Vulgatibacter sp.: one gene and its partners. The protein of the gene in region 3 binds, or shares a complex with, the protein of the main gene of each other region. Links are inferred from orthologs where the notes say so. Each region holds a gene or a part of one and is shown on either strand. Other genes may lie near its edges. The genes, in order: secA, secG and secY.

Evidence for each region.
Region 1: the proteins of secY (region 3) and secA are in contact, whole or in part, in a crystal structure (PDB 3DIN), measured with the Thermotoga maritima proteins. The link is inferred for Vulgatibacter sp. from one-to-one orthologs. Residues at the interface, in WP_004081795.1 of Thermotoga maritima: Glu108, Gly109, Glu110, Glu111, Ala236, Glu237, Arg238, Arg239, Ile240, Thr241, Ile242, Gln243, Tyr244, Ala245, Arg246, Arg247, Val248, Thr249, Gly250, Arg251, Arg252, Val253, Tyr254, Gly256, Ala257, Ser258, Thr259, Tyr260, Leu261, Pro262; in WP_004082002.1 of Thermotoga maritima: Glu261, Ala262, Arg263, Lys300, Ala301, Arg302, Thr303, Ile304, Ile305, Leu323, Tyr324, Asp325, Pro326, Val329, Ser330, Tyr333, Ile336, Lys340, Phe345, Val349, Glu363, Phe364, Tyr374, Ser375, Gly376, Gly377, Glu393, Ile395, Thr482, Ser483.
Region 2: secY (region 3) and secG share a complex: the UniProt entries of both Escherichia coli proteins name them as parts of the sec protein translocase complex. The link is inferred for Vulgatibacter sp. from one-to-one orthologs.

Annotation. Positions count from the first base shown.
Region 1 is NZ_JAWLCN010000001.1:598,108-608,541, reverse strand. The notes cover bases 3,894-7,306. They hold secA (preprotein translocase subunit SecA), read right to left. Parts: upstream 7,004-7,306; coding sequence 4,094-7,003; downstream 3,894-4,093. Other genes in these bases: ACESMR_RS02770 (M23 family metallopeptidase), read right to left, coding at 7,218-7,306; ACESMR_RS02780 (WD40/YVTN/BNR-like repeat-containing protein), read left to right, coding at 3,894-4,009. Outside these bases: ACESMR_RS02785 (hypothetical protein), read left to right, coding at 255-1,880; more of ACESMR_RS02780, read left to right, coding at 1,877-3,893; more of ACESMR_RS02770, read right to left, coding at 7,307-8,126; ACESMR_RS02765 (Stp1/IreP family PP2C-type Ser/Thr phosphatase), read right to left, coding at 8,384-9,142; DNA repair protein RecN, read right to left, coding at 9,276-10,434. UniProt on the Escherichia coli protein: Required for protein export, interacts with the SecYEG preprotein conducting channel.
Region 2 is NZ_JAWLCN010000006.1:142,851-152,568, reverse strand. What follows is about bases 4,873-7,569. They hold secG (preprotein translocase subunit SecG), read right to left. Parts: upstream 6,580-7,569; coding sequence 6,166-6,579; downstream 4,873-6,165. Other genes in these bases: ACESMR_RS15520 (SulP family inorganic anion transporter), read left to right, coding at 7,405-7,569; ACESMR_RS15525 (hypothetical protein), read left to right, coding at 6,767-7,111; ACESMR_RS15540 (DUF5996 family protein), read right to left, coding at 4,873-5,681. Outside these bases: ACESMR_RS15555 (Ig-like domain-containing protein), read right to left, coding at 1-1,219; ACESMR_RS15550 (acyl-CoA dehydrogenase family protein), read right to left, coding at 1,531-3,456; ACESMR_RS15545 (oxidoreductase), read right to left, coding at 3,700-4,593; more of ACESMR_RS15540, read right to left, coding at 4,728-4,872; more of ACESMR_RS15520, read left to right, coding at 7,570-9,718. UniProt on the Escherichia coli protein: Subunit of the protein translocation channel SecYEG. Overexpression of some hybrid proteins has been thought to jam the protein secretion apparatus resulting in cell death; while this may be true it also results in FtsH-mediated degradation of SecY.
Region 3 is NZ_JAWLCN010000006.1:2,157-12,129, reverse strand. What follows is about bases 515-3,466. They hold secY (preprotein translocase subunit SecY), read right to left. Parts: upstream 2,672-3,466; coding sequence 1,358-2,671; downstream 515-1,357. Other genes in these bases: rpmD (50S ribosomal protein L30), read right to left, coding at 3,260-3,466; rplO (50S ribosomal protein L15), read right to left, coding at 2,765-3,256; ACESMR_RS14930 (adenylate kinase), read right to left, coding at 588-1,232; map (type I methionyl aminopeptidase), read right to left, coding at 515-583. Outside these bases: more of map, read right to left, coding at 1-514; more of rpmD, read right to left, coding at 3,467-3,499; rpsE (30S ribosomal protein S5), read right to left, coding at 3,526-4,038; rplR (50S ribosomal protein L18), read right to left, coding at 4,039-4,413; rplF (50S ribosomal protein L6), read right to left, coding at 4,475-5,014; rpsH (30S ribosomal protein S8), read right to left, coding at 5,027-5,425; ACESMR_RS14890 (type Z 30S ribosomal protein S14), read right to left, coding at 5,546-5,731; rplE (50S ribosomal protein L5), read right to left, coding at 5,754-6,290; rplX (50S ribosomal protein L24), read right to left, coding at 6,355-6,672; rplN (50S ribosomal protein L14), read right to left, coding at 6,675-7,043; rpsQ (30S ribosomal protein S17), read right to left, coding at 7,104-7,364; rpmC (50S ribosomal protein L29), read right to left, coding at 7,468-7,680; rplP (50S ribosomal protein L16), read right to left, coding at 7,684-8,103; rpsC (30S ribosomal protein S3), read right to left, coding at 8,194-8,850; rplV (50S ribosomal protein L22), read right to left, coding at 8,850-9,218; rpsS (30S ribosomal protein S19), read right to left, coding at 9,236-9,514; rplB (50S ribosomal protein L2), read right to left, coding at 9,584-9,973. UniProt on the Escherichia coli protein: The central subunit of the protein translocation channel SecYEG. Consists of two halves formed by TMs 1-5 and 6-10.

The DNA of each region.
Region 1 (10,434 bases), on a different replicon or contig from region 3:
CGCAGCGACGGCTGCGCCGAAGCCCCCGGTGGCCGTAAGGCCCGGGGGCTTCCTCGCGTCACGAGGGCGAAGGCCGCGCGAAATTTCGCATTCTCCGCGGGTATACGGGGCACCGGGGCTGCAGCTTTCGGTATACGCCCGCACCGGGAGCGAAGCGCCGCTGCTTTCGGATTCTCGAACCTAAACACGACCCCCGGTTCCGCTGATACTCCGCCCGAGAATACGGCAGGCCACCCCTGCCGGCAGGAGGGCGAATGCGAATCGGAACATTCTTGCTGGCGGTCGTGGGCCTGGCGCTCGGCGCCGCGGGATGCGGGGAGGCGGCGCGCGGCGGCGGGCAGGCGCATGCGGTGGTGGTGGACGCCACGCGAATCGTCGTCGAAGCCCGCGCCCCCGGCAGCGCCGATCGGCTCCGTGGCCTGCCGGGTGCGGTGCCCCCGAGCAGCCACGTCGTCGTCTTTGGCGAAGCGGCCCTCGCCGCGCCGGTCGCCACGACCACCGCGGCAGCGGACGGCGGCTTCGCGCCGCTCGAGATCGGCGACAACCGCCACGAACGCATCTGGCTCGTCGCCGAGACCACCGCCGGACGGAGCGAGCCGGTGGTCCTCGCCAACGACGTGCAGGGCCCTGCCGTCACCTTCCTCGCCGCACCGCCCGCCAACGGCCCGGAGCGGGAGGCACGCTTCGACTTCGCCTGCGACGAGGCGCCGTGCACCTTCGCCTGCGGCCTCGACGGAGGCGTCTACGCCGACTGCACCTCGCCCTTCCGCACCCAGGCCCTCGATCAGGGACAGCACCAGCTCCGCGTCCGCGCCACCGACGCCGCTGGCAATCCGGGCGAGCCGGCGATCCACGTCTGGTCGGTCGAGCTGGAGGCGCCGCCGATCTCCCTCGACGAGGTTCCGCCCGATCCGTCGAACAGCTCCAGCGCCACCTTCCGCTTCTCGAGCGTGCCGGGGGCGCGCTTCGAATGCGGCGACGTGGGGGATCGCTGGCTGCCGTGCACCTCGCCGCACGTGGTCGGCAACACGGACGGCCAGGCCCATTTCCAGGTCCGTGCGATCCTCGACGGCAGCACCAGCGAGCCGGCGACCTACAGCTGGACGATCGACACCGCCGGCCCGGAGGTGGAGCGCCGCGGGGGGCCCGGCCTCTTCAGCAACGATCCCGCGCCGGTGTGGGAGTTCGTCTGCCTCGAGGAGGGCTGCCAGACCTTCTGCGCCCTCGGCGACGAGGAGCTCTACGAGCCCTGCACCTCGCCCCACACCTTCGGCGAGCTCGGCGAGGGAGAGTGGGTCCTCTGGATCAAGGCGATCGACGCCATCGGCAACGAGCGACGCCACCGCTGGCAATGGGAGATCGACCTCACGCCACCCGGCGTGATCTTCGAGCAGCTTCCCCCCGCCGCCTTCCGCGAGCCCGCGACCACCATCGCCTTCGCCTGCGACGAGCAGCGGATCTGCCCGCTCTCCTGCAGCCTCGACGGATCGCCCTTCGCGCTCTGCGAGTCGCCTGTGCTCCTCGCCGGCCTCGCCGAGGGCCCCCATCTCTTCGAGGTGATCGCCACCGACTGGGTCGGCAATGCCAGCGCGCCCTTCGCCGTCCCCTTCACCGTGGACGACACCGCGCCGGCGGTGCGCTTCGACGCAACGCCCGGGGAGGTCACCACCGCCACCTCCGCTTCGTTCGAGTTCGCCTGCGAGGGCGAGCCTTGCACCTTCACCTGCGCGCTCGATCTGCAGGATCCGGCGCCGTGCAGCTCGCCGTGGGAGCTCGAGGACGTCGCCCCGGGCCCCCGCTCGGTGACCGTGACCGCAACCGACCGGGTCGGCCTCGAGGGCGAGGCGACCTTCTCTTGGACGATCGAGGTGCAGCCGTGAAGCGCAATCTCCTGCTCCCCCTGCTCTGCTGGGCAGCCGCCGCCTGTGGCAGCGAAGCCGCTCCCCCCGGCAGCCAGCGACCGGATCCCGAGCCGCAGGCCTGCACCGCCGACGCCGATTGCGAAGGCGCGGCGATCTGCAGCGCCGGCAGCTGCGTCGTGAAGCCCGCCCCTGCTGCGTGGGAGGCGCCCACCGGCCCCGGCAGCTTCGGCTTCGCCATCGCGATGGCGGTGAGCGGCGAGCGCATCGCCGTCTCCGGCTACACCCACGTCCTCGTCTCGCAGGACGGCGGCGCCACCTGGACCCCGTCGGCGGCGCTGCCCTCGCTGCGCCAGGACCAGGTGGTGATCGCCGGCAACACCCTCTTCGTCCGCAACGCCGGTGGCGTCGTCTTCTCGTCGCGGAATTGGGGGGAGAGCTGGACCACCGAGCCGATCCTCGCCTCGACGATCCAGGCCCGTGGCAGCGAGGTCTGGATCCTCTACCAGGGCGAGCAGGGCCCAGCGGTCCGCTACAGCCCCGACGCGATCGCCTGGGAGGAGCTCGACGTCCAGCTGACCTCGCTGGTCCCTGGCGAGGAGACCATCTCCGGCGTCGACGTCCACGGCGCCACCCTCCTCTCCAGCGACGGCGGCAGGAGCTGGGAGGAGCTCGTGCCGCCGGTGCGAATCGGCCGGCAGCCGCTCCTCGAGTGGCGGGGCTCGCTCTTCGGCTTCAGCGAGGAGAGCACCGGCAACCAGATCCTTCCCAACGCCTGGGTGAGCCACGACGGCGGCGCCAGCTGGGACGACGGCACCTTCCTCCAGGTCCCCGCCCTCTCGAAGTCCTGGCTGGGGATGGCGCCGGAGGGGCTCTTCTTCCTCAACTCCGGCGGCGGCGCCACCAGGCTCCGCAACCCCGACGGCTCGTGGGATCTCTTCGACCCGGGGTTGCGCAACGGCTTCGTCACCAGGGCCGCCTCGATCGGCCCCGACGGCGTCTTCCGCACCACCGACAGCGGCGTGCTCGAGCGCTGGAACGAGGCGAGCGGCGCCTTCGAGGTGCACGCGCAGGGGCCGGTGCGCGGGAGCGCGTGGTCGATGGTGAGCGACGGCGCGAGCACCTGGGCGATCGTCGACGGCACCATGATCCAGCGCAGCGACGACGGCGGACGCACCTGGGAGGTCTGCCCGAAGCCCGTCGAGAACCCCGGCGAGAAGATCGGCTACGACGGCCTCGGCACCCTCGAACTCCACGAGGGGCAGCTCTGGATCGGCACCGCCCACTTCGGCATGTGGCGCTCCGGCGACGGCTGCAGGAGCTGGACGCCGCTGGCCTCCGGCATGCCGCACTACAACGGCACCGCCGGCAACCAGCCCCGCAACGTGGTCGGGCTCCATGCCGACGATACCGGCCTCTGGTATTGCACCGGCGGCCTCGAGCGGGTCGAGGGATCCGAGGGGGCCAACGAATCGACCAGCGTCGGGATCCTCCACTCCGTCGACGGCGGGGCGACCTGGCGTGCCGCGCGGCAGGGGCTGCCCACGGCCGGCGCGAACCTGATGGAGCAGCTCTACGAGCCGTGCAACGGCGTCTTCGCCGCAGGCGGCACCCTCTTCACCTCGGTGCGCTCGGGCCTCTTCCGCTCGGTGGGCGCCAACGGGATCTGGGAGGGCCCGCTCGGTTCGCCGCGGATCGAGCTGCAGCAGGGCAGCTTCCCGGCGACGCTGCGGGCGGTGGTGGAGCACGGCGATCGGCTGGTGGCGCTCTTCGAGATGGGCGGGATCGCGCCGGGACTCTACGCCTCCGCGGACGGCGGCGCTACCTGGGAGCCGCTGGCCGGTGCGCCGGCGCCGCTCCTCGAGACGCCTCCCGCGGAGCCTGGGAGCGACGGCCCGCCGTGGAGGCCGTCGGTGGCCGCCTCGCTGATCGAGGTGGGCGACGAGCTGCTCGTCCTCCTCGACCGACCGGGCGCCGTCGCAGCGGACGAGGGGATCTGGGCCTCCGCCGACGGCGGCGCCACCTGGGCGCAGCGCAGCGCCGAGACCAGCGAGTTCGAGGCCGATCTCTACGAGCTGATCGCGACCGACGGCGAGTTCCTCGTCGCCTCGTACCAGGCCGGCGTCTGGCGGCTGCCGCTGCAGCCCTGACCGACCCGAAGCGCCAAAGAGAAAGCCCCCGCTGCCAGCTGGCAACGGGGGCTTTCTCGCTTCAGCGCCGGGAAGGCAGCGCGATCAGGCGCCGGCTTCCTCGCTGGCGCCGTGGCACTTCTTGAACTTCTTGCCCGAGCCGCAGGGGCAGGGGTCGTTGCGACCGACCTTGGGGCCCTCGCGCGTCACCGGCGTCTGGGGCTGCGGCGCCGAGGCGGCTGCGGAAGCGGCCTGCGCCTGGCTCGGCGTGGGCTGGGTGCCGCTGCCGGCGTTGGCGGTGGCTACGTCGGCGTGGCTCTCCACCATCCGCTGGCGCTTGCGCTGCTCGGCGATCTTCCGTTCGAGGTCGGCGGCGGCGCGGGCTGCAGCCTCCTGGCGCTCGCGCTCCTCCTTGCTCACCACCTGGATCCGGAAGAGCTCACGGGTGACCTGCTCCTTGATCCGGTAGATCATCTGCTGGAAGTAGTTGAAGCCTTCCTTCTTGTACTCGGCCTTCGGATCCTTCTGGCCGTAGCCGCGAAGGCCGATGCCCTGGCGCAGGTGATCCATCTGGAGGAGGTGGTCCTTCCAGAGGGTGTCGATCGCCTGGAGCGAGAGCCACTGCTCGAACTTCCGGAGGACCGGGACACCGTCGGTGTCCATCCCGAGGTGCTCTTCCTTCTGCTTCCAGGTCTGCTCCACCGCCTCGAAGAGCTTCTCCTCGATCTCGGCGCGCGGGGTGCCGGGGGCGATCTCGAAGTCGATGCCGAACTGCTCGCGCACCCCTTCCCTCATCCCCTCGTAGTCCTGGTCACCCTTCTCCGGGAGGTGGGTGCCGGCGAGGTTGAGGATCACCTCCTCGAAGAAGTCGAGGACGCGCTCCTGCTGATCCTCCCAGGAGAAGACCTTCTCGATGCGGGTCTTCTTCTTGGTCTTCGGATCCTCGTCGAACTCCACGAGCGGACGATCGGCACCGCAGGCGAGGACCTCCCGGCGCATCCGGTAGATCGTCTTGCGCTGCTGGTTCATCACGTTGTCGTACTCGAGCAGGTTCTTGCGGGCGTCGAAGTGGTGGCCTTCGACCCGCTTCTGCGCGCTCTCGATCGACCGCGTGAGCCACTTGTGCTCGATCTGTTCGCCCTCCTTCATGCCGAGGGTTTCCATGATCCGCGAGATGCGATCGCTGGCGAAGATCCGCATCAGATCGTCTTCGAGCGAGAGGAAGAAGCGGCTGCCGCCGGGATCGCCCTGGCGGCCGGCGCGGCCACGGAGCTGGTTGTCGATGCGGCGGCTCTCGTGGCGCTCGGTGCCGAGGATGAAGAGACCACCGGCCTGCTTCACCTCGTCGCGCTCCCGGGCGACCTCCTCCTCGTACTTCTTCGTGAGCTCGATCTTGCGCGCGTCGTAGGCAGCCTGCCGGGCGGCGAATTCCTCGGGGGTCTCGCCGGGGGTGCCGTCCTCGTTGACCAGGAGGATCGGCGCGGGGCCGAGTTCCTGCATCGCGCGGGCCTCGGCGTTGCCGCCGAGGATGATGTCGGTACCGCGGCCCGCCATGTTGGTGGCGATGGTGACCGCGCCCCGCGAGCCCGCCTGCGCGACGATGTTCGCCTCGCGCTCGTGCTGCTTGGCGTTGAGGACCTCGTGGGGCACGCCGCGCTTCTTCAGCAGCGTGGAGAGCGCCTCGCTCTTGGCGATGGAGACGGTGCCGACGAGGACCGGCTGGCCCTTCGTGTTCAGCTCGCCGATGTATTCGGCCACCGCGTTGAACTTCTCGCGCTCGGTCTTGTAGACCACGTCCTCCTCGTCCTTGCGGAGGATCGGCCGGTTGGTGGGGATCACCACCACGTCGAGGTTGTAGGTCGAGGCGAACTCGGGCGCTTCCGTATCTGCCGTACCGGTCATGCCGGACAGCTTCGTGTACATGCGGAAGTAGTTCTGGAAGGAGATCGTGGCGAGGGTCTGGTTCTCGGCCTCGATCTTCACACCTTCCTTGGCCTCGATCGCCTGGTGGAGGCCGTCGGACCAGCGGCGGCCCGGCATCAGGCGGCCGGTGAACTCGTCGACGATCTGCACCTCGCCGTCCTTCACCACGTAGTCCTTGTCGCGCCGGTAGAGCGTGTGGGCGCGCAGGGCCTGCTCGATGTGGTGGAGGGTCTCGATCTCGGAGGGATCGTAGAGGTTCGGGATGGCGAGGCGGCTCTCGAGCTTCTCGATGCCGTCGTCGGTGAGCATCACCGACCGGGCCTTCTCGTCGATGGTGTAGTCGGTGTCGCGGACCAGGCCCGGGATCACCCGGTCGATCTTGCCGTAGAGGTCGGTGGCCTCGTCGGAGGGACCGGAGATGATCAGCGGGGTGCGGGCCTCGTCGATGAGGATCGAGTCCACCTCGTCGACGATGGCGAAGTTGAGCTCGCGCTGCACGTACTGCGAGAGCCGGAACTTCATGTTGTCGCGGAGGTAATCGAAGCCGAACTCGTTGTTCTGGCCGTAGGTGATGTCCGAGCCGTAGGCGGCCTGGCGCTGGGCGTCGGTGAGACCGTGGAGCACGCAGCCGACCTGCAGGCCGAGGAAGTGGTGGACGCGGCCCATCCACTCCGAGTCGCGGCGGGCCAGGTAGTCGTTCACGGTGACGACGTGGACGCCGCGGTTCTCGAGCGCGTTCAGGTAGGAGGGGAGCGTCGCGGTGAGGGTCTTGCCTTCACCGGTGCGCATCTCGGCGATGCGGCCGGAGTGGAGGACCATGCCGCCGATGAGCTGCACGTCGAAGTGGCGCTGGCCGAGGACGCGGAACGCCGCCTCGCGGCAGGCGGCGAAGGCCTCCGGGAGGAGGTCGTCGAGGGCGCGGCCGTTGGCCACCTCCTGCTTCCACGCGGCGGTCTGCGTGGCGAAGTCCTCGTCCTTGAGGGCCTTCATCCGTGGCTCGAGCTCGTTGACGCGGGCCACCAGCGGCTTGAGCTTGTTCAGCTCGCGCTGGTTCTTGGTCCCGATGAACTTCTTGACGATGGAGTCGAACATCTGGGTTTTCCCGGGTGCGGAGGCCACAGCGGCAGCGCTGCGTCGAACCGCGAACTAGTAACAGACCGAAATTGAAAAGTCCCCCGGCGAGTGGACCGCCATTTCGATCGAACGGGCCCCACGGAGGCTTTCCGCGGGGCCCGCAAAGGTCTTGCAGCCTTGCAGCGTAGAACGGCGGTGGAGGCCCGGGGATTTCCGGGCCGGCGCTCGCCCGCTACTCGAGGAGGAATTTGCGGGGGTTCTCGGGGATGCCGTTGACCCGGACCTCGTAGTGGAGGTGGGGGCCGGTCGAGCGCCCGGTATTGCCCACGCCGCCGAGCTTCTGCCCGCGCTTCACCCGCTCGCCCAGCCGGACGGCGAAATCGGCGAGGTGGCCGTAGCGGGTCTTCACGCCGTAGCCGTGGTCGACGACGAGGACCTTGCCGTAGCCCCCCTCCACGCCGGCATAGACCACCACGCCGTCGGCGGGCGCGATTACCGGCGTACCCGGCCGGTTGGCGATGTCCATCCCCCGGTGCATCACCCGCTCCGCCGTATAGGGATCGACCCGGAGGCCGAAATCCGAGGTGACCCAGCCACGGGCGGGCCACACCGACGGGGTGGAGGCGAGGAGGCTGCGCTGGTCCTCGAAGTAGCGATGGAGCTCGGCCAGGCTGCGCTCGTTGCGCGCCGCCTCCTCCACCAGCGACTCGAGGCGATCGTCGATCGCCTCGTCGGGCTCGTTGCCGCCGATGCCGGCCTGCTCCGCCCCTGGCTCCTCCTCGCCCTGCGGACCGTCCACCGGGCCGATGGGAAGGCCGCGCTCGGTATCGTCGAGGGCGGTGATCGCGCGCAGCTTCTGGTCGAAGCGCTCCACGCGGTCGAGGGTCTCGTCGATGTGGACGATCTTCTCCTGCACCAGCCGGAGCTGGGTCCGGAGCTGGGTGTTCTCGTCGCGGAGCAGCCGGTTCTCACCGAGCCGGTCGAGAACACTCGCGTAGTGGATCCCGGCCCCGGCGAGGGCGAGCAGCACCAGCCCCAGGGCAACACCGCCGCGGACCAGCCAGCGCGTCTGCACCCGGTACCTGCGGGTGTGCGAGTCCCGGTCCGGGATCACCATCAACGTGTACGTGCGGTTTGCCAAGCGTCCTCCGCTTCCTTCGTCGCCCCCGGCCTCGTCCAGCAGCGGCAGTCCCGGTGGACAATCTAGGCACCGGGCGCTGCCGCCAACCGGCCAGGCGGGCGAAGGGATGGACGCTAGGCGAGCCAAATGTTGGACGTCAACTTGAAAGCCGCCCGATCCGCCCCGAAAGGCAACTGGAAGTGCGCCCTCGGCGCACACGGGCGCACCTCGATTGCACACGGCCCTCTGGCAGCTCGGGGCGACAGCTCCGGGTGGGATCAGCTCTCGAGGCGGACCGCGACGACGGTGATGTTGTCGTCGCCGCCCCGCTCGTTGGCGAGATCGACGAGCGCCGCCGGGAGATCCTCGAGGGGTTTCTCCCTGGCGAGGTCGTGGATCTCGTGATCCTCGACCAGGTTGGCGAGGCCGTCGGAGCAGAGGACGAAGACGTCACCGGGCTCGGCGACGAGGCCCATCAGGTCGACCAGGACCTGCTCCTCGAAGCCCACCGAGCGGGTGATGATGTTCTTGAACCGCGAGTAACGCGCCTCTTCGGCGGTGATCACCCCGGCCTTCACCTGCTCGTGGACGAAGGAGTGGTCCTCGGAGATCTGCTGGATCAGGTCGGCGCGCACCAGGTAGGCCCTGCTGTCGCCCACGTGGGCGAAGAAGGCGTCGGCCTCCCGCAGCAGCAGCGCGGTGACGGTGGTCCCCATGCCGGAGAGCTCCGGCTCTTCCTGCGCCCGCCGGAAGATCGCCGCGCAGCCCTTCTCCACGGCGCTGCGGAGGAGATCCGGCAGCGGCGACTCGGGCAGCGGCGCCTCCGCCGCGAAGGGGCCGCTGGGATCGGCGGCTGCCTCGCGCAGCACCGATCCCACCGTCTCCACCGCGAGACGAGAGGCGATGTCCCCGCCGGCGTGGCCGCCCATGCCGTCGGCGACGACGAAGAGCCCGAGGGATTCGTCGATCAGGAACGCATCTTCGTTGCGCTCGCGCCGCCTGCCGACGTCGGTCTGTCCAACGCACCGAATCCTCATGCGCTCCGTCCGGCCCTCTCTCTCGCGCTCGCGCACCGGGCCCGCAAAACGGCGGGAACCTAGCTGCAAATGCGCTGCGGCGGCAAGACAGTATGCCGTACCGCGCGGGCACCGCCGTGGAGTATTTCGGCTTTCATGCAGCACGGCGGCGCCTGCGTGTAGGACGTTCGCGCACGGTCTCGAGGAGCTCCGCCGCAGCGGCGAGGGCTGCCGGCCGCTCCTCGCTCCCGGAGAGCATCCGCGCGAGGCTCCGCTGCCGGGCCTCGCCGTCGCCGAGCACCTCGACCTTCCCGTGGGTCCGCTCGCCCACCACCTCCTTGGAGACGTGGAGGTGCACGTCTGCATGGGCCGCCACCTGGGGCAGGTGGGTGACGCAGAGCACCTGCCGCTCCCGTGCGATCTGCCGGAGCATCTGCCCCACCACCAGACCGGTGGCGCCGCTGATCCCGGCGTCGACCTCGTCGAAGACCCAGATCCCCACGGGATCGGCGTGGGAGAGGACACGCTTCAGGGCGAGGAGGACCCGGGAGAGCTCGCCGCCGCTCGCGGCCCGGACCAGCGGCCGCTCCTCCTCCCCTGCGTTGGCGGAGAAGAAGAATTCCGCCTCCTCGAGGCCCCGGGGCCCGACCTGCTCCTCGTCGAGGACGATCCCCTCCGCTGGAGAGAAGCCGACGCCGAGGGAGGCCTTGCCGAGGCCGAGCCGCACCAGCTCCTCCCCCACCGCCGCGCCGAAGCGACCGGCAGCGGCGCGGCGCTCCGCCGAGAGCCGGGCCGCGTCGGCGCGGACCTCCCGGCCCAGCCGCTCGATCGTCTCGTCGAGGGATCCGGCGCGGCTCTCCTCGCCGCCGAGCCGCTCGAGCTCCCCCCGCATCTCGGCCTGGCGCTCCCGCGCTGCGGCGAGGCTGCCGCCATGCTTGCGGGCCACGCGCCGCAGGCTCTCGAGCCGCTCGTCGATCTCGGCCAGCCGGGCGGGGTCGCCGCCGAGCCCCGAGGCGTAGCGCCCCAGCACCCGCCCCGCCTCGTCCAGCTCCGCCCGTGCCGATCCGAGGAGCTGCACCGGCGCGGTGAGCCGCTCGTCGAGGCGCGCCGCCTCCTCGAGGCGCCGGAGCGCGCTCGCCACCAGATCGGCAGCGGCGCCCTCCCCCGCGTAGATCGCGTTCTCCACCGAGGCCGCCACTTCCCGGAGCCGCTCGGTGGAGGCGAGGAGCCGCCGCTCCTCTGCGAGCCGCTCGTCCTCCCCCGCCTCCGGCGCCACCTCGTCCAGCTCCTTGAGCTGGAATTCGAGCCACTCC
Region 2 (9,718 bases), 140 kb from region 3 along the record:
TGGCGCTGACGAAGAGGCCGGCGCGAACGGCGACGCTCGCGGTGTCGGCGCCGACGCAGCCGTTGGCGTCGGTGACGGTGAGCTGGTAGGTCGTGTCGTTGTTGGGCGAGGCGAGGGGCTGCGCCACCGCGGCGTTGTCGAGCGTGTTGGCAGGCGTCCACGCGAAGGAATAGCCGGGCGTGCCGCCGCTGGCGCTGCCGACGAGGCGCACCTCGCCGCCGCGGGCCACCTCGCGATCGGGTCCCGCGTCCGCCACCGGGAGCGGGTTGACCGCGAGCTGCACGGTGTCGCTCGCCGCGCAGCCGAAGCCGTCGGTGGCGGTGACCGTGTAGCTCACGTCGGCGCCCGGCGTCGCCAGCGGATCGCTGGCGGTGGGATCGCTCAAGCCCGCTGCAGGCGACCACGCGTAGGTGAGCCCGGGCTGCGCCGGGCCGCCGAGCCGCACCGAGCCGCCGAGGCAGAGGCCGCCATCCGTACCGGCGCTCACCTGCGGCAGGGGCCGAACGGTATAGGGCTGGGAGACGCTGGCGCTGCACCCGCCGGCATCGGTGACGGTGAGAGTCAGCGTCGAATCCGCGCTCGGAAGGAAGCTCGTCGAGGCGCCGCTCGCCTCCGTGCTCTCCGGCGTGCCGTCGAGATCCCACGCGTAGGTGAGCGCGCCGCCGTCGCTCGCGCTCGATGCGCTGCCGTCGAGCACCAACTCCTCACCCGCGCAGGCGACGTTGTCCGCGCCGACGATCGAGAAGGCGGCGACCGGCAGCGCCCGCCGCTCCACCAGCACTGTCGCCTCGGCGCTCTGCCCCGTGGCATCGGTGACGGTCACCGTGTAGTTCCGGGTCTCGACACCGGTCGCCACCGGATCCGGCGCGGTGGGATCGGAGAGCCCCTCGGCCGGTTCCCACAGGAAGGTCCAGGGCCCGATTCCGCTCAAGGCCCGCGCCTGCAGCTGCACCGGCTCCCCGGCGCAGCTCGCACCGCCCTGCGCCAGAACCCCGAACCCCTCCGGCTTCTCCGCCTCCGGCGGCAGGAGCGGCGCCGGTGCGCCGAGCTCCGGCGGGATGATCACCGTCGGAATGAACTTCTCCGTGAGTGGCTTTCCGTCGGGCAGCGCCAGTGGCCAGTCGATCAGACGATCCTCGCCGCAACCCACGGACATCGTGGCGACGACACACGCCGCCCCCCACCAGGCCGCCAAGCGGCCCCGTCCAGCCTCCACCATCGCCCAAACCCCCTTGGCCCCGAAAACGGCCGAACTTCGCGACGATGAGTGTGCGAATGGGTAGGAGGTGCAGCCAAGCATGGGCTTGGGTTGCCGAGGAGCTGCACGGCTGCGGGCGAACGGGCGGCAGGTGCTGCACGCGAAACGGAAGCACTTTCGCCGCTCCCTTCACCGCTCGTGAAGCGAGGGGAACGGGCCTTCCCCGAGCGGTTGCTGCGCTTCCACGGGAGGCGACGGCGTTTCCTCCCATGAACGAGAAACGGGGCAGCCTCTGCCGCCCCGCCTCCCATGCGCTGCAGCGGCGATGGCGATCAGGCCGTCTCGGCCTTCTCCTGCTGCGCCGCGATCGACTCGAAGACGCTGTCGTCGCTCGCCTCGATCTCCCGGGCCGTCGCCTCGACCCGGAGCAGCATCTTCCGCACGAAGCGCTCGGCGAGCTGCCGCCGCTCGGGGAAGCGCTCCGCCTGGCGCACGAGGATCTTCCCGATCGCCACGTCGGTGAGGATCCGCGCCAGCCGCTCCGCGTGGAGCAGGCCGTGGGAGAAGTCGGCCTTCACGTCCCACTGCCGCAGGAACTGCCGGGCGAGGTAGCGGCCCATCTGCGTGGGCTCCTTGCCGCGGAGGCCCCCCTCCCACTCGCTCCGCACCTTCTTGCCGAAGATGCGCAGGAGGATCGTCTCGGTGGTCGAGTGGAGGATGGCGTCGGCGCGGTTCACGTCCCGGGCGAGGGGCGTCGAGGCGGTGCGGGAGAGGAGCCGGGCGCGTGCAGCGCGCCGCACGAAGCCGCCCGGATCGCGAACCGCCCAGAGCAGGTGATCCTTGGTGGCCATCAGCGCCTGGATCTGGGTGGTGCCCTCGTAGACCGGCATCACCAGCGCGTCGCGGAGCAGCTTGTGGGCGCCGGTCTCGTCGATGTAGCCCATGCCGCCGAAGATCTGCATGGCGTCGCGGCTGATCTCCACCGACTTCTCCGAGGTGATCAGCTTGAGGAGCGGCGTGAGGCGCCTGGCCCTGCGGGTGAGCCGCTTCTGCCGCTGCTCGAGGCGGGCCTTCTCGTCGGGGTCGGCGGGCGGGTCGTTGCGGAGCTTGAGCTCGAGCTTGGTGCTGATCTCCACCGCGTTCACGGCCTCGAAGGCCAGCGCCCGCATCGCCCGGATCCAGATCTCCATGTCGAGGAGCTTCTCGGCGACCAGCTCGTGCTGGGCGATGGGCTTGCCCATGGTGACGCGCTCGGTGGCGTAGTCGCGGGCCATGCGCAGCGCCGCCTCCGCGTTGCCGATCGCCTCGAAGCCCACGCCGATCCGGGCGGAGTTCATGAGCAGGAGCATCAGCTCGAAGCCCTGGCCGCGCTTGCCCACCAGCTCGCCGACCGAGTCCTCGTATTGCAGCGAGCAGGTGGCGGAGCCGTGGTGGCCGAGCTTCTCCTCGACCTTGGTCACGACCACGTTGTCGACCTGCTTGCCGTCCCGCTCGATCCGGCGGGGCACGAGGAAGAGCGACAGGCCCTTCAGGCCGCCCTCCTTCTCCGTCTTCGCCAGCACGAACTGGTACTGCCCGTGGCCGGAGGTGATGAAGATCTTCTCGCCGTTCAGGTACCACTTGCCGTCCCGCTCCTCGGCGGTGGTGCGGATCGCGGCGAGATCGGAGCCGGCGCCGGGCTCGGTGAGGACCATGCAGCCGAAGTTCTCGCCTGCGGCGATCTCGGCGATCTCCCGCTCCCAGCGGGTCTTCACGATCCGCCCGTTCTCGTAGACGGTGCTCCCCTCCTTGTCGGCGTAGAGCTGCATCGCCGAGGCGATGCCGCCGTGGAACGAGAAGTGGGTCATCACCGAGACGTCGGCCCGGGCCATCAGTTCGCCGGCGACGAAGTAGAGCGCCATCGGGCAGTTGGAGCCGCCCAGCTCGCGGGGGATGGAGAGGCCGTAGAGGCCCAGCTCCTTGAGGCCGGCGAAGACCGCGTCGAGCTCCTCCGAGAAGACCACGTCGCCGTTCTCGAGGTGGGTGCCCTTCGCGTCGATGCGCGCAGCCCTTGGCGCGATCTCCTTCGCGGCGAACTCGCCCGTGGCGTCCATCACCTCGTCGTAGAAGCCCCGGGCCTCGTCGAGGTTCTTCGGGCCATCGGGCAGCGTATAGCCGTTCTCGGTGAGCTCGACGATCTCCTCCCACTTCAAGCCCTGCTCGAACTGGAAGAGGAGGTCCTCGTTGTCGCGGAAGAAATTCGAAGAATCGGAAGCCATCGGGGACTCCTTCCCAAAAGAACGCCGCAGCGCAGCATCGCGCTGCATCTCCCTTTCATAAACCCGTATGCCGCATTGCGCCATGCCCTGATTGAATCGTCAATCAGAGCCCGTCGGGACAGGAAATGCCCGAAACCGCGAGGACTTGCCCCTTGCGCCTACGAAGACGCCTCCCCGTCGGTGGGACGAGGAGGCGTTCGCCTGCCGGTAGAGATGGGGAGCGGCCCGGTACCGGGCAACCGATCAGCCGTAGGCCTCGGTATGGAGCCGCTGCCGGGGCACGCCCCGCTCGGCGAGGAGCTCCTTCACCGTCTCGAGGAAGCGGGGCTTCGGCTCCTCCCCCCTCGCCCGGGCCGCCTTCTTGTCCCAGCGGGTGATCGCCGGGCCGCAGGCGAAGACGAGGCAGCTCTCCGGATCGGGGATCGCGTCGGCGAGGAGCTCGGTGTTGATCCGGCCGAGCCGCGCGCAGGGACTCTCCGCAGGGACGCTCGGCTCGCGGGTGAGGCAGTGGAGCACGCGGAGCCTGCCGCCGCTCCCCTGCTCCATCTCGGTGAGCTGCCTGGCGAAGATGGTGTCGGCCCAGGTCTTGTTCGAGTAGACGAAGGTGTGCCGCAGATCGGGCAGGTGCCGGAGCGCCCATTTCACCATCGCGAAATTGGGTACCACGCCGGAGCCCGCGGTGACGTGGACCACGTGGCCCGTCTGCTCCATCACGTCCGGCGGCAGGTGGTAGAAGCCGCTGTAGCCCTTCACCGTGATCTTCCGGCCCACCTCGAGGCCGTGGACCAGCAGGGGCGAGAGGAGCGGCGGGAATTCGGTGGAGTCCTCGAGGAACTCCTCCTCCTTCACCGTGATCGCGAGGTGGGGCTCGTCCGGTGTGGAGGCCATCGAATAGGCGCGGACCGGCTCGCGCTTGCCCTTCGCCTTCTCGAAATAGGCGATCTGCTGCTTGAGCTCCCGGAACTGTCCCGGGTCGATCGAGACGAATTGCCCCGCGGTGTAGTTGCGGTGGTGCTCGCCCGGATCGAGCACCAGCGTCACCGTGTCGTGGGTCTCCCAGACGATCTCCCGCAGGACCGTGTCGAAGACCTCGAGGCGCCTTGGCGCCAGCGGGCTGGGCTGCGACGACTGGATCATGTGCGCACCTCCCGGGCGGGCCATCCGCCCCCGGCACCGAAACTACCGCCGCCCGGCCTTCCTGGCTCTCCTTTCTTCGGCGGCGACGGTGCCGCGCGGGCCTGCCTGGTGCCGCAGCGGACACTGCCCCGCGGTCAGGGCGAGGGGTGGAGCGCGCTCTCCGGCGGCGCCCCGGCGAAGTCCTGGCCCGCAGGGCGCTGCCGCTCCAGCAGGGTGCGCTCCCAGCCCGCGAGCCGCGCCCCCGCCTCGTAGCTGCTCTGCAGGAAGCCGAGGAGTGTCGCCACCGGATCGTCCGCCCGCCGCACGTCCTCGTAGCGCAGGAGGAACTCGCCGAAGCCGTGGTCGTACCAGGCTTCCTCCGGCTCGATCCGCTGCACGGAGAGCCCCCGGGGCGCCGGCGCGGTGTAGGCGAAATAGGCCGGGCCGCCGAGCTCCGGCGTGCCGGGCCAGATCCCGGCACTGCTCTGCTCGTGGGAGTGGGCTTCGCGGGTGATCGGCCCCGCGTCCGGCCGTACCGGCGCCCGGTTGCCGGAGAAGCGCGTCACCGCCAGATCGAAGCTCCCCCACCAGAAGAGCACCGGGCTCGATTTGCCGACGTAGCGGGACCGGAAGATCTCGAAGACGGAGACGGTCTGCCGCAGGATCCGCCACCAGGTCCGCGCCGCCTCCGGGTCGTAGGCGAAATGGAGCGTGTCCTGGCGGAAGGGGATCGCTTCGGTGGCGATCTCGCAGGGCTTGTCGCTGATCGCAGGCTCGATGCCGAACGACGCGAGCATCTGCAGGGCCTTCTCGTAGAAATCGGCGACGGTGCGGGGCTCCAGGGGCAGCGACTCCTCCCGGCCCTCGCTGCTCCGGATCACGAAGCGGTCGCGCAGGAAATCGAAGGCGAGCTCGTAGACGACCCCCTGCACGCAGATCGGGCCGCTGGTGAGGCCACGGACGCCCACGCGCATCCCCGCGTTCCAGAAATGGTTCACGAGGGGCGTCAAGGCGAGCTGGACCTTGCCCGCGACCTGCGTCCATCGATGGAGCGTGGCGAGGGTGTCCTTCCAGCTGTCGTAGGGCAGCGCCGGCCAATCCGCGTGCATGGGAGACCTCCGGCAGGGAGGTTGCGCATCGCAGCTGCGGCGGGGAGGGGACGCCCCGGATGGATCCGGTCCCGCGGGGAGGAAGCGATCGGAGCACAAGCGAAAGGGGAACCCGATGACTCGGATTCCCCTCTCTTTGGTGCCCAGGGCGAGACTCGAACTCGCACGCCTTGCGGCGCCACCCCCTCAAGATGGTGTGTCTACCAATTCCACCACCTGGGCATATTCACTTGGCTTTTTGCTTCCGGCGTCGCCGCCGAAGTGAGCGGGTGTTTACCAACGCCCCCGGGGGCGTGCAACTTCTTTTTTCGTCGTCGCTCGTTTTTTTGAACCAGCGTGCGATCGGCCCTCTTCCGCCGGCGCAGGGCCATTCTCCGACGGGCGCCGGTGCCGCCGGCCTGGAGTTCCTCCCGCCCCCGGAAAAACGAAAACGGGGTCGCACGCCGTAGCGTGGACCCCGTTTTCATCTCCCACCGGGAGAGGCCTACTCCGCTGCGGGCGCAGGCTCTGCCGCCTCGGGGGCGGGCTCGACCGCCTCGGGCTGCGCGCCACCTGCGTCGGCAGGGGCCCTGGTGGTGGGCGGGGTCTCGGGCTTGGCCTCGCCGGTGGTCGGGGCCGGCGCGGCTGCGGGCGCCGCGGTCTCGCCCTCGAGGAGCGAGCCGGTACCGCCGGCAGTCGAGGCGTAGGAGAGCGCCAGCGAGGTGATGAAGAAGATCGCCGCTGCGGCGGTGGTCAATTTGCTGAGGAAGGTCTGCGCGCCGCGGCCGCCGAAGACGGTCTGGCTGCCGGCACCGCCGAAGGCGGCGCCGACGCTCGCGCCCTTGCCCGCCTGCAGCAGGATGGTCAGGACGAGGAAGATGCAGACGAGCACGTGCAGGATGGAGATCGCGAGTTCCATGGGCCGATTCTCGGGTAAGGAAGTCAGCCGGGAGAGCCCCCCGGAAAGCGGCGCAACGTAGCACGCTGCCCTTTCGCATCGCAACCAACGTTTCCGTTGGCGCGCCCTCCCCGAACCGGATCCCAAAAAAGGAAATTTCTCTTCGCAACCCGTGTTACGGGCCCGCATCCTTACGCACCGCAACGTCATGAACGCCCCTCTCTGGATCAGCTTCCTCCTCACCCTGGCGATGGCCTTCGGCGCTCCCCCGTCGATGCGCCTGGTGCCCATCGATCCGTCCGGCCCCGCGCCGGTGGGCGGTGTCTTCGAGGAGGAGGAGAAGGTCCGGATGCACCACGTGGGCGTGCGGCGTTCGGCCCAGGTAGGGTCCCGGCAGCCTCCCCGGCGCCGGCGCACCGGCAGGTCCAGCCCCGCGCGCAGGCGTGAGCGGCAGGCGCCGCCGGTAAAGCGGACCCCGCAGCGCAGGCGCCGTCTCCTGCTCCGCAGGCACGTCGGTCCCGACGACACCCAAGAACAATCGCTCGCCGCCTGAAAGCAGCGTCGAACGCCTCGCATCCACGGATGCCGGGCGCTCGTGCAAGCAGCGCCGTGCGGTGACGCCACGCGTACACCCGGGCTACGCCCTCCGCTTCGAAGCGGTTGGGCCGTGGCAGTCCCCTCGTCGTCGTTTCCGCTCCTGCGGCAACGAGCGCGGGGAGTACCGGGCAGACGTGTGCGCGCCGCTCGGCTCGTCAGCGGATTTTCGTCCGCGGTCCACCCGCGCCGGCACCGGTATGTGCCCGCGCCGGCCAGGCCCGCGAGCCAACGAGCGAGTCAAACGGACAGATGAACCAGATTTCGGCAACCACGCGGCAGAAGCCGCGCACGGCAGGATTGCGTCTCGACCTCGGCTTCTCCCAGCTCCTTCCCCAGTGGAAGGCCATGCTCTCCCCGCGCTACCTCCGCGAGGACGTCGTCTCCGGCCTCACGGTGGCGTGCGTCGCCATCCCCCTCTCCCTGGCAATCGCCCTGGCCTCCGGCGTCGCGCCGGAGGTGGGCCTCGTCACCGCGATCGTCGCGGGTATCGCCTGCGCCCTCTTCAACGGCACGCCGCTCGCCGTGAGCGGCCCCGCTGCGGCGATGGCGGTGCTGATCGCCTCGGCGGTGGAGAACCACGGCCTCGGGGGGCTGCTCGTCATCGGCCTGGTGACCGGTGCCCTGCAGCTCCTCACCGGCGTCCTCGGGCTGGGCAAGCTGATCCGCTTCGTCCCGGTCCCCGTGATCGCCGGCTTCACCGCGGGCATCGGCGCCATCATCCTCGTGGGCCAGCTGCCCCGGGCCTTCGGCCTGCCGCCCCCGGCGCAGAGCCACGTCATCGACGTCTTCACCCACCTCGGCGCGATGATCGGCCAGGCGCACCCCGGCGCCCTGGTCCTCACCGTGGCCACGGTGGCGATCGCCCTCGGCCTGCCGAAGATCGCCCCGAAGCTCCCCGCCCCGCTGGTCGCGGTGGTGGTTCCCTCGGTGGCAGCGGTGGCGCTCGGCCTCGACGTCGAGCTGATCGGCGCCCTGCCCGCCTCGCTGCCGATGCCCTCCCTGCCGGCGCTGCCGGAGGGCAACCTCCTGCCCCTGCTCGGCACGGCGCTGGTGGTCTACCTCCTCGCCTCCCTCGAGACGCTCCTCTCCAGCGGCGCCGTGGACAAGCTCGCCCGCAACGGCGAGCGCCACGACCCCGACCAGGAGCTGGTGGGCCAGGGCATCGGCAACGCGGCGGTGGCGCTCTTCGGCGGCATCCCGGTCACCGGCGTGATCGCCCGCTCGGCCCTGAACGTCCAGTCGGGCGCCCGCACCAGGCGCTCGGCGATCATCCACGCCTTCGTCCTCATCGGCGCCGTCTACCTCTTCGCGCCGGTGATGGCCCGGATCCCCATCGCCGCCCTCGCCGGCGTGCTCCTCGCCACCGCGATGCGCATGCTCCACCCCCGCGAGCTCATCGCCCTGTGGAAGAGCTCCCGCTCGGAGGCGGTGGTCTACGCCGTCACCTTCGTGGTGATCGTGGCCACCGACCTCATCGTCGGCGTCCAGGCCGGCGTGCTCGCCGCCCTCGCCATCGCCGCGATCCGGCTCGGCCGCGCGCACCACGACCGCCTCGCCATCGAGTCGACGGGGCCGCACCGCTTCCTCGTCTCCGGTCCGCTCACCTTCCTCGCGGCGGCGCGCCTCGAGAAGCTCCGCAACGAGATCGGCCAGGCGGAGCCTGGCCAGGGCGTGGTCCTCGACATGGCGAAGGTCACCGCCATCGACAGCACCGCCGGCGAGATCCTGATCGGCATCGTCGAGGACGTCCTCGGGCGCAAGGATCGGATCGCCCTGCACGGCCTCCATCCGGCGCTGCAGCTGGTACTCCGCAAGCAGGAGCACGGCGAGAAGGTCGCGAAGCTCTTCTCCGCCAGCGAAGGGGACGTGGCCAGGCTCCTCGCCAAGACCGGCGTCGGCCCCCGGGACCGCCTGCTCCACGGCGTGGAGCGCTTCAAGCGCGACGAGCGCGTCCGCTACGGACCGCTCTTCGACCAGCTGGCAAGCGGCCAGAGCCCGCACACGCTGCTCATCACCTGCGCCGACAGCCGCATCGATCCGAACCTGATCACCTCCAGCGATCCGGGCGAGCTCTTCATCGTCCGCAACGTGGGCAACCTGGTGCCGCACCCCGACTCCGATGCGTCCGGCACCGTCGGCAGCGCGATCGAGTACGCCATCGCCGTGCTCGGCGTCACCGACGTGGTGGTCTGCGGCCACTCGGCCTGCGGCGCGATGAACGCCGTGCTCCGGCCGCCGGAGAAGGGCGCGATGCCCTCGGTCGAGCGCTGGCTCGAGCAGGCACACGGGCTCCTCGCCAGGCTGCCGCCCGACGCCACCGCCGAGGAGGCGGCCCAGCTGAACGCGCGGCTCCAGCTCGAGAACGCCGCTGCCTACGCGGTGCTGCGGCGCAAGGTCGAGGCAGGCGAGGTCCGGCTCCACGCCTGGTTCTACGACGTGGGCCACGCGGAGCTCCGGGAGTGGGACGACGCCGTGGGCGCCTACGTGCCGCTCGGCGCCGGAAAGCGCCAGGGCGCCACCGAGGCGGAGCCGGTTCCGCTCTTCCGGCCGCTCGAGCCCGCAG
Region 3 (9,973 bases):
GGCCACCAGGGCCGTAATTGGGAACCTGCGGCTCCTCGTGGAGGCGACGCCCCACCCCATGCCCCACGAAGTCGCGGACCACGGCATAGCCGTGGGCCTCGACGTGGGCCTGGATGGCGGCGCCGATGTCGTAGATCCGGTTGCCGGGCCTGGCCTGGGCGATCCCCAGATCCAGCGCCTCCTTCGTCACCCGGACCAATCTCGCGGTCTCCTCCGGCACCTCGCCGACGGCGACGGTCACGGCGGAATCGCCGAACCAGCCGTCCTGGATGATGCCGAAATCGAGACCGATGATGTCGCCGTCCCGCAGCTTACGCCGCTTCGACGGGATCCCGTGGACGATCTCCTCGTTGATCGAGGCGCAGATCACCCCGGGGAACGGCTTGCGGCCACCGGGCGCGTAGCCCTTGAAGGCGGACTTCACCCCGGCCTTGCGGATCATCTCCGCTGCCAGGTCGTCGAGGTCGCCGGTGGTGACGCCGGGCCTGGTCGCGTCGCGCAGCGCGGCGAGGATGGTGGCAACCACCCGCCCCGCCTCCCGCATCGCGGCGATCTCCGCCCGGCTCTTGAGCTGCACACCCATCCGCTTACCTGCCCAGCGCCTTCCGGATCTCGGTGTAGATCCCGTCGGGCGTCCCCACGCCGTGGATCTCCGCGAGGAGGCCCATGCGCGCGTAATGCTCCTTCACCTTCGGGATCTCCGTGCGGAAGACCTCGAGGCGGTTGGCCAGCTTCTCGGGGCTGTCGTCGCTGCGCTGCACCAGCGGCTCGCCCTCCACGTCGCAGAAGCCCATGCGCTTCGGGGGCGCGTTGCTGACGTGGTAGACCGTGCCGCACTTCGGGCAGGAGCGACGCCCGGTGATCCGCTCGTAGAGCAGCTCCTCGGGGACCTCGAGCGAGAGGACCTTGTCGATCTTCAGCCCGTTGCGCTCGAGCATGCCGTCGAGCGCCTCCGCCTGCGGCAGCGTCCGGGGGAAGCCGTCGAGGAGAAAGCCCTTCTCGAGGCCGCCGCGCTGGAAGCGCTCCTCGATGATGCCGACCACCAGGTCGTCCGGGACCAGCTTGCCCTGCTTCATCAGCGGGTCGGCCTGCTGGCCGAGCTCGGTGCCCATGCGCACCGCATCGCGGAGAAGATCGCCGGTGGAGATCTGCACCACGCCGAAGTCGGCTTCGAGCTTCTTGGCCTGCGTGCCCTTGCCGGAACCGGCGGGCCCGAGGAAGACGAGATTCATGTCGGCTCTCCGCGGCGCGTCGAGAGGGGATCTCTCTGCGCTGCCGCCTCGAAGCGCACGGGGCGTCTCCCACGGGAGACGCCCCGGCTGGTGTTCAAACCCGGGTCAGGCCGGGGCCGCCCGCTTCAGCGGGCAGCGACGCGACGACCGCGGATCCGGGGACCATGAGCGCCGGTGAAGCCCTCGTAGTGCCGGGTGATCAGGTGGCTCTCGATCTGCTGCACCGTATCCAGGGCCACACCCACCACGATGAGCAGCGCCGTACCACCGAAGGCGAAGGGCGTGTTCATGGTGTTGATGAGAATGGTGGGGAGCACGCAGACGATGGCCAGGTAGCCGGCGCCGCCGAAGGTCAGCCGGGTAAGGACCCGGTCGATGTAGTCGGCGGTCTTCTTGCCCGGACGGATGCCCGGGATGTAGCCGCCGTGCTTCTTCATGTTGTCCGCCACATCCACCGGGTTGAACGTCACCGCGGTGTAGAAGAAGGCGAAGAACACGATGAGGAGAACGTAGAGGGTGTTGTACTCCCAGCCGCCGATCTGGAGGCGATCCGAGAAGCCCTTCAGCGCCGGGAACCAACCGGCGAGCGTCGCAGGGAAGAGCAGGATCGAAGAGGCGAAGATGGGCGGAATCACGCCCGATGCATTCACCTTCAGCGGCAGGTGGGTGGTCTGGCCACCGACGGTCTTCCGCCCCACCACGCGCTTGGCGTACTGCACCGGAATGCGGCGCTGGCCGCGCTCCATGAAGACCACGCCGGCGATGGCAGCGAGGATGATCACGCCGATCACGAGGAGCGAGAAGGCGTCGATCTGATCGGTGCTGAACCAGTTGATGGTCTGGAAGATCGCGTCCGGGATGCCGGCGACGATGCCCGCGAAGATGACCAGCGAGATGCCGTTGCCGATGCCCCGCTCGGTGATCTGCTCGCCCAGCCACATGATGAACGCGGTGCCGGAAGCGAGGGTGATCACCGTCATGAACCGGAAGCCCCAGCCCGGCTCGAGCACGACGGGCGCGGCGAGGCCGGCGCCAGCCTGTGCTGCGGTGCCGAGGCCCTCGAGCCAGAACGAGATGCCGAGGCCCTGCACGACGGCGAGGGCGATGGTGCCGTAGCGGGTGTACTGGGTGATCTTCCGCCGCCCGAGCTCGCCCTCCTTCTGGAGGCGCTCCAGGGCCGGGATCACCACCGCGAGGAGCTGGATGATGATGCTCGCGGAGATGTACGGCATGATCCCCAGGGCGAAGATCGAAGCCTGCTCGATCGCGCCACCGGAGAAGAGGTTGAAGAGAGACAGCAGCCCGCCCTGCGACTGCATGAAGCTCTGCATCGCCTCCCGGTCGATGCCGGGGGTGGTGATGAAGATGCCGAGGCGGTAGACCGCGAGGAGCGAGAGCGTGAAGATGATCCGCTTCCGCAGCTCCTGGATGCGGAACATGTTCCCGATGGCGTCGAGCAAGTTGCTTCCCCTTCGACCAATTCGAACAAGGTCGAAGGCCCCCGGAAACTCCGGGGGCCCCCGTTGTCAGGCTCAGGCCTTGCCGGCCTCACCCTCTGCCTTCGCAGGGTGAAGCTCGATCGTCGTCACCGAACCGCCCGCCTTCTCGATCGCCTCGCGGGCGGTGGTCGAGAACTTGTGCGCGGAAACGGTGAGCTTCTTGGAGAGCTCACCGCGGCCGAGGATCTTCACGAGCTGGCCCTTCTTCGACAGAACACCCTTCTCGTACAGCGACTCCGGCGAAACCGTCTCGCCCGCCTCGAAGGCGGCCTCGAGCCGGTCCAAGTTCACCGCAGCGTACTCCACGCGGAAGATGTTCTTGAAGCCAAACTTCGGAAGGCGGCGCTGGAGCGGCATCTGGCCGCCCTCGAAGCCTTCGAAGTTCATGTTGCCGGTGCGGGCCTTCTGGCCCTTGCCACCGCGGCCAGCCGTCTTGCCGAGGCCGGAGCCCTGGCCGCGGCCGACCCGCTTCTTCCGGTGCCGGCTGTTCGCCGGCGCCTTCAGGCTATGCAGGTTGGTGCCCATTGCTCAGGCCTCCTTCGCCTTCTGCCCGGCCTTGCCCTTGCGCCGCGTGCGCACGGGAGCATCACCGGGGATCTCCTCGAAGGAAACCAGGTGCTGGACCTTGGCAATCATGCCACGGACCGACGGGGTATCCTTGAGGATCTTTTCACTGTTCATCTTGTACAGCCCGAGGCCAGCGACCGTATCACGCTGATCCTGCGGGGCGCCCGCCCACGACTTGACGAGCTTCACCTTGAGAGCCATCGCGTCCTCTTCTCGTCCCGTCGCCATCAGGCGGTGGGCAGAATCTCGGCGACGTCCTTGCCACGGACACGAGCGATCTCTTCCGGCGACTTCATCTGCCGGAGAGCGTCCATGACCGCCTTGAGGACGTTGTGGGGGTTACGGGTGCCCTGGATCTTCGTGAGCACGTTGCGGACACCGGCGGCCTCGAGGACCGCACGGACGGCGCCGCCCGCGATCACGCCGGTACCTTCGGAAGCCGGCTTGAGAAGAACCCAGCCTGCGCCGAAGTGACCCAGCGCCTCGTGGGGGATCGTCGAACCCTGCAGGGGAACGCGGAGCAGGTGCTTCTTGGCCTGCTCGCCACCCTTGCGGATCGCCTCGGGGACCTCGTTCGCCTTGCCGAGGCCGATGCCCACGTGGCCGTTGCCGTCGCCCACCACAACCAGCGCTGCGAAGCTGAAGCGGCGACCGCCCTTCACGACCTTCGCGACGCGGTTGATGTTGACGACGCGATCGGTGAGATCGAGCTCGTTCGGATTGATCGGTGCAGCAGCCATTTAGAACTCCAGCCCCGCCTCACGGGCAGCGTCGGCCACGGCAGCGATGCGGCCGTGGTAGGGGAAACCGTTCCGGTCGAAGACGACCTGGTTGACGTTCGCCGCCTTGGCCTTCTCGGCCACGAGCTTGCCGACGAGCTTCGCAGCGCCGCTCTTGTCCGCCTCGTTCACCTGGTCCTTGAGCTCCTTGGACTGGGTCGATGCGAACGCGAGGGTGGCACCCTTCGTGTCGTCGATGATCTGGGCGTAGATGTGCTTGTTGCTCTTGAAGACGGTCAGCCGGGGACGCTCGGTGGTCCCGGAGAGCTTCTTGCGGATGCGCGCCGCCCGCTGCTCGCGCGGGCTCAGCTTGCGCTTGTGAACATTTGCAGCCATTTCGGCAATCTCCTTCGGCTCCCGGCGGGATGAGGACTTACCCGCCGAGGTCCCGAATCACTTAGGCAGCGCCAGCCTTGCCCTGCTTGCGGCGGATGGTCTCGTCGGCGTACCGGATGCCCTTGCCCTTGTAGGGCTCGGGAGCGCGGAGCGACCGGACCTTGGCGGCGGTCTCACCGAGCAGCACCTTGTTCCAGCTGCCGAGAACCACGCGGGTCGGCGCCGGGGTAGCCGCCGTCACGCCCTCGGGGAGCGGGAAGACGACCGGGTGCGAATAACCGAGGGTGAGGTGGAGCTCCTTGCCCTTGACCTCGGCGCGGTAACCGACGCCGGTGATCTCGAGGGTCTTCTCGAAGCCCCTGGAAACGCCCTCGACCAGGTTGCTGACGATGGTGCGGGTCAGACCGTGCATCGAACGAGCCTTCGGCTCGTCGCTCTCACGGGTCACGGTGAGGGTGTTGCCCTCGAGCTTGAGCTCGACGCCCTCGCCGAAGGTCAGGTTGCCCTTCCCCTTCGGACCCTCGGCGCTCACCACGTTGCCGTTGATCTGCACCTTGGTCTTGTCGGGAACGATGATCGGCCTCTTGCCAATGCGCGACATGTCGGTCCTCGCTTAGAACACGGTGCAGAGCAGCTCGCCGCCGACGCCGGCCTTGCGGGCCTCACGGTCGACCAGCACGCCCTTGCTGGTGGAGAGGATCGCGATGCCCAGGCCGCCCAGGACGCGCGGAATCTCGTCCTTCGGCACGTACTGCCGGAGGCCCGGCTTGGACACGCGCTTGATCTGCCGAATCACCGAGTCGCCGCCGTCGTACTTCAGGAAGACGGTCAACTCGCCCTGCTTGTTGTCCTCGTGGAAGACGAAGTCGTTGATGTAGCCTTCGTCCTTGAGGACCTGAACGATCGCCCGCTTCAGCTTGCTGGCGGGAATCACGGTCTTCTCGTGCCGCGCCCGCCCCGCGTTGCGGAGCCGGGTCAGCATGTCACCGATCGGATCGGTCACCTGAGCCATGTAGGAGGTTCCCTGACTGCTGGGCCTGCGCCGCCTCGCCGCACCATGCGGTGGTCCGGTCGCACGCCAATTCCATCTAGGTTGGCCGGGTATGGGCCCCGGCCTGCCATCCGCCTGAAACTACCAGGAGGACTTGGTCACGCCAGTGACCTCACCCTTGAGCGCCCGGAGCCGGAAGCAGATGCGGCACATCTGGAACTTCCGGAGGAAAGCCCGGGGCCGTCCGCAAAGCGGGCAGCGGTTGTACTGGCGTACCGAAAACTTCGGCTTGCGCTTTGCCTGCGCCATCTTCGAGAGCTTGGCCATTCTTATTCCCCGGCTTTCGCTCTTACGAGCGGAAGGGCATCCCCATGTACTTGAGGAGCGCGCGCCCCTCCTCGTCGGTCGTCGCGGTCGTAACGATCGTGACGTTCATCCCCTTCACCTTCTCGACCTTGTCGTAGTTGATCTCGGGGAAGATGATCTGCTCGCGAACGCCGAGGGTGTAGTTGCCAGCGCCGTCGAAGGCCTTGCTGGAGACACCCTTGAAGTCACGAACGCGGGGAAGCGCCACGCCGATCAGACGCTCGAGGAACTCGAACATCCGCTGGGAACGGAGCGTCACCATCACGCCGATTGCCTGGCCCTCGCGAAGCTTGAAGTTCGCGATGGACTTGCGAGCGCGCGTCAGCACCGGCTTCTGGCCGGCGATCTGGGCGAGCTCCTCGGCGGCGGCATCCAGGATCTTGTTGTTGGTAAGGGCCTCGCCCATACCCATGTTCACGACGATCTTCGTGATCCTGGGAACCTGCATCCGGCTCTTGTAGCCGAAATCCTTCATCAGGGCGGGGACGGCTTCCTTCTCGTACCGCTCCCGCATCGACATCTGGGCCATTTGTCTAGCTCCTGCTTCCGCCGGCGTTCGGGCCTACCACCGACGGATCAGTGAATCAGGCGAGCGTATTGCCAGAGCGCTTGGAGAAACGGACGTTCTTCCCGTTCTCCTGGCGCTTGTGGCCAATGCGGCTCGGCTCGTTGGTCTGGGGATCGACGACCATCAGGTTCGACACGTGGATGGTGCCGAACTTCTCGATGATGCCGCCTTCCGGCGCGGAGGGGAGACGACCACGCTTGAGGTGGCGCTTCACCACCATCAGACCCTCGACCCGCGCGCGCTGCTTCTCGCGGTCGATCTCGAGGATCTTGCCAGTCTTGCCCTTCTCCTTGCCGGAGATGACCTTCACCATGTCACCCTTCTTGATGTGCATGGTTACAGAACCTCCGGAGCAAGCGAGACAATCTTCATGAACTTGCGAGCGCGGAGCTCACGAGCGACCGGCCCGAAGATACGGGTACCGATCGGCTCCTCGTCCTTGTTGATGAGGACGGCGGAGTTCACGTCGAACTTGATGTAGCTGCCGTCGGGGCGAGCGACCTCGATCTTGGTGCGAACGACGACGGCCTTCTGCACGTCGCCCTTCTTCACCTTCGAGTTGGGGATCGCTTCCTTGACGGAAACAACGATGATGTCGCCGAGGCTGGCGTAACGCCGACGCGAACCGCCCAGTACCTTGATGCACTGGACCTTCTTCGCACCGGAGTTGTCGGCCACGTCGAGGACCGTGGTGGCCTGGATCATGACTCTCTCCTTCCGCGGGCGGTTCGCGCATCCTGCGCGCCTTTCCGCGGGGTGGGCTGCTTAGACGGTGGGGGCCTTGACGAGCGTCTCGACGACACGCCAGCGCTTGTCCTTCGACAGCGGGCGGGTTTCGACGATCATGACCTTGTCGCCCATCGCGCAGGCATTGTTCTCGTCGTGCGCCTTGTACTTGACGTGACGCGTGACGTACTTGCCGTACTTCGGGTGCTTGACGCGGTGGTCGACACGGACCACCACGGTCTTCTGCATCTTGTCCGAGGTAACGATTCCGATGCGGGTCTTGGGACGGCCGCGCTCCATCGGATCACCTTCCCTCTCGGGCCCGTCCCGGCTTCCTTGCCGGCAGCGACCCGAGCACGTTGTTGAGCCCACCGCGCAACGGGTACGCGGTGGGCGGGGATTCCTACGCCTTGGTCTCGCGGCGGATGCCCATCTCCTGCTCACGCAGGAGGGTGTTCACCCGGGCAAGGTCACGCTTGGTCTTGGCCAGGTCCGCGGTGGAATCCAGGCGGCCGGTCTTCAGCTTCATCTTCATGTCGAAGATGGTCGCCTTCAGCTCGGTAGCCTTGTTCCGGAGGTCCTCGCCCGAGAGCGCGCGCAGCTCGTTCGCAGTCATTGCTTACAGCTCCACCATGTCGCGCCGGACGACCTTGGTCTTGATCGGCAGCTTGAAGGCCGCGAGCCGGAGGGCCTCGAGGGCGACCTCGTCGGTCACACCCTGCATCTCGTACAGGATGCGGCCCGGCTTCACGACGGCCACGTAACCTTCCACGTTGCCCTTACCGGTACCCATGCGGGTCTCGGCGGGCTTCTTGGTGATCGGCTTGTCCGGAAACACGCGAATCCAGACCTTGCCGCCACGCTTGATCTGGCGGGTGAGGGCAATACGAGCCGCCTCGATCTGGCGGGACGTGATCCACCCAGACTCGAGGGCCTGGAGACCGATCTCGCCAAAGGCGAGCTCGGAGCCCCGGTGGGCCATGCCCCTCATCCGGCCCTTGTGCATCTTGCGCCACTTGGTGCGTGCGGGCTGAAGCATCGTTAAATCCTTCGCTCAATAGCGAGCGGGGCGCGTGAAATGTCACGAACGCGCCACCGCGTCAAGAGGCCTCGGCAAACGAGGCGCAGATTACCTGCGGGTATCGGCGACCGCCCGCTCGCCCGGGAGGACCTCGCCCCGCATGATCCACACCTTGCAGCCGATCACGCCGTAGGTCGTCTTCGCCTCGGCGAAGCCGTAGTCGATGTCCGCACGGAGGGTGTGCAGGGGCACGCGGCCCTCGCGGTACCACTCGTAGCGGGACATCTCGGCGCCACCCAGCCGGCCCGAGCACGCGATCCGGATGCCCTTGGCGCCGAACTTCTGCGCGGTGGACACGGCCTTCTTCATGGCGCGACGGAAGGCGATGCGGCGCTCGAGCTGGGTGCAGACGTTCTCGGCGACGAGCTGCGCATCGGTCTCGGCCTTACGGACCTCGACGATGTTCAGGAAGATCTCGTTCGCGGTGAACTTCTGCAGGTCCTTCTTGATCGTCTCGATGCCGGCGCCACGCTTGCCGATCACGATGCCGGGACGTGCGGTGTGCACGTTGACCTTCACCTTGCTGGCAGCGCGCTCGATCTCGATGCGGGAGATGCCGGCGTGGCCGAGCTTCTCCTTGACGAACTCGCGGATGCGGATGTCCTCGTGGAGCCACTTGGCGTAGTTGCGCTCCTCGAACCACTTGCTGTCCCAGCTCTTGATGACGCCGAGCCGGAAGCCGATCGGATGAACTTTCTGACCCACTAGCGCATCTCCCCGAGCTCGACGGTCACGTGGCTCGTCTTCTTGTTGATCCGGGTCGCACGACCCATGGCGCGAGCCATGAAGCGCCGCAGGGTCGGGCCCTGGTCGACCATGATCGTCTTTACGTAGAGGCGGTCGATGTCGATGTTGCCGTTCGCCTTCTGCTCCGCGTTGGCGATCGCCGAACGGATCAGCTTGGCGACGGGCTTCGCAGCCGCCTTCGGGGTGAAGCGCAGCGTTGCGAGGGCGCGCTCAACCGGCTGCCCACGCACGGTGTCGACAACCGCCCGCACCTTGCGGGGGGCGATGCGCAGGTAGCGCAGGTAGGCGGAGGAAGCGGTGTTCGCCGCAGAATTCTTGGTAGCCATGGCGTTGCTTCTCCCGCTTACCGGCCCTTGACCTTCTTGTCGGCCGCGTGGCCGCCGAAGGTCCGGGTCGGAGAAAACTCACCCAGCTTGTGACCGACCATGTTCTCGGTCACGAAGACGGGGACGAACTTCTTACCGTTGTGCACCGCGAAGGTATGCCCGACGAACTCGGGATAGATCGTGGAGCGGCGCGACCAGGTCTTGATGACCTGCTTCCTGTTCTGGGCGTTCGCGTCATCCACCTTCTTCAGGAGGTACTGATCGGCGAACGGGCCTTTCTTGATAGAACGAGCCATTCTTCCATTCCTTTACGGCCTCGCGGCGCTTCCATGCGCCGCGAGGCCAATCCGATCGCTTGGAACGCCTTACTTGCTGCCGCGGCGCTTAACGATGAACTTCTGGGTCCGCTTGTTCTTGCGGGTGCGGTAGCCCTTGGTGGGCATGCCCCACGGCGAAACCGGGTGCGGGTTGCCCTGGCCGGACTTGCCCTCACCACCACCGTGCGGATGATCGACCGGGTTCATGACGACACCACGGACGGTCGGGCGGATACCGAGCCAACGGCTGCGACCTGCCTTGCCGATGCGCACGATCTCGTGCTCGAGGTTGCCGAGCTGGCCGATGGTCGCGCGGCACTCGAGGAGGACCATGCGGACCTCGCCCGAAGGCATGCGGACCTGGGCGTATTTGTCTTCCTTGGCCATCAGCTGGGCCCAGCTGCCCGCAGAGCGGACCATCTGGCCGCCCCGCCCCGG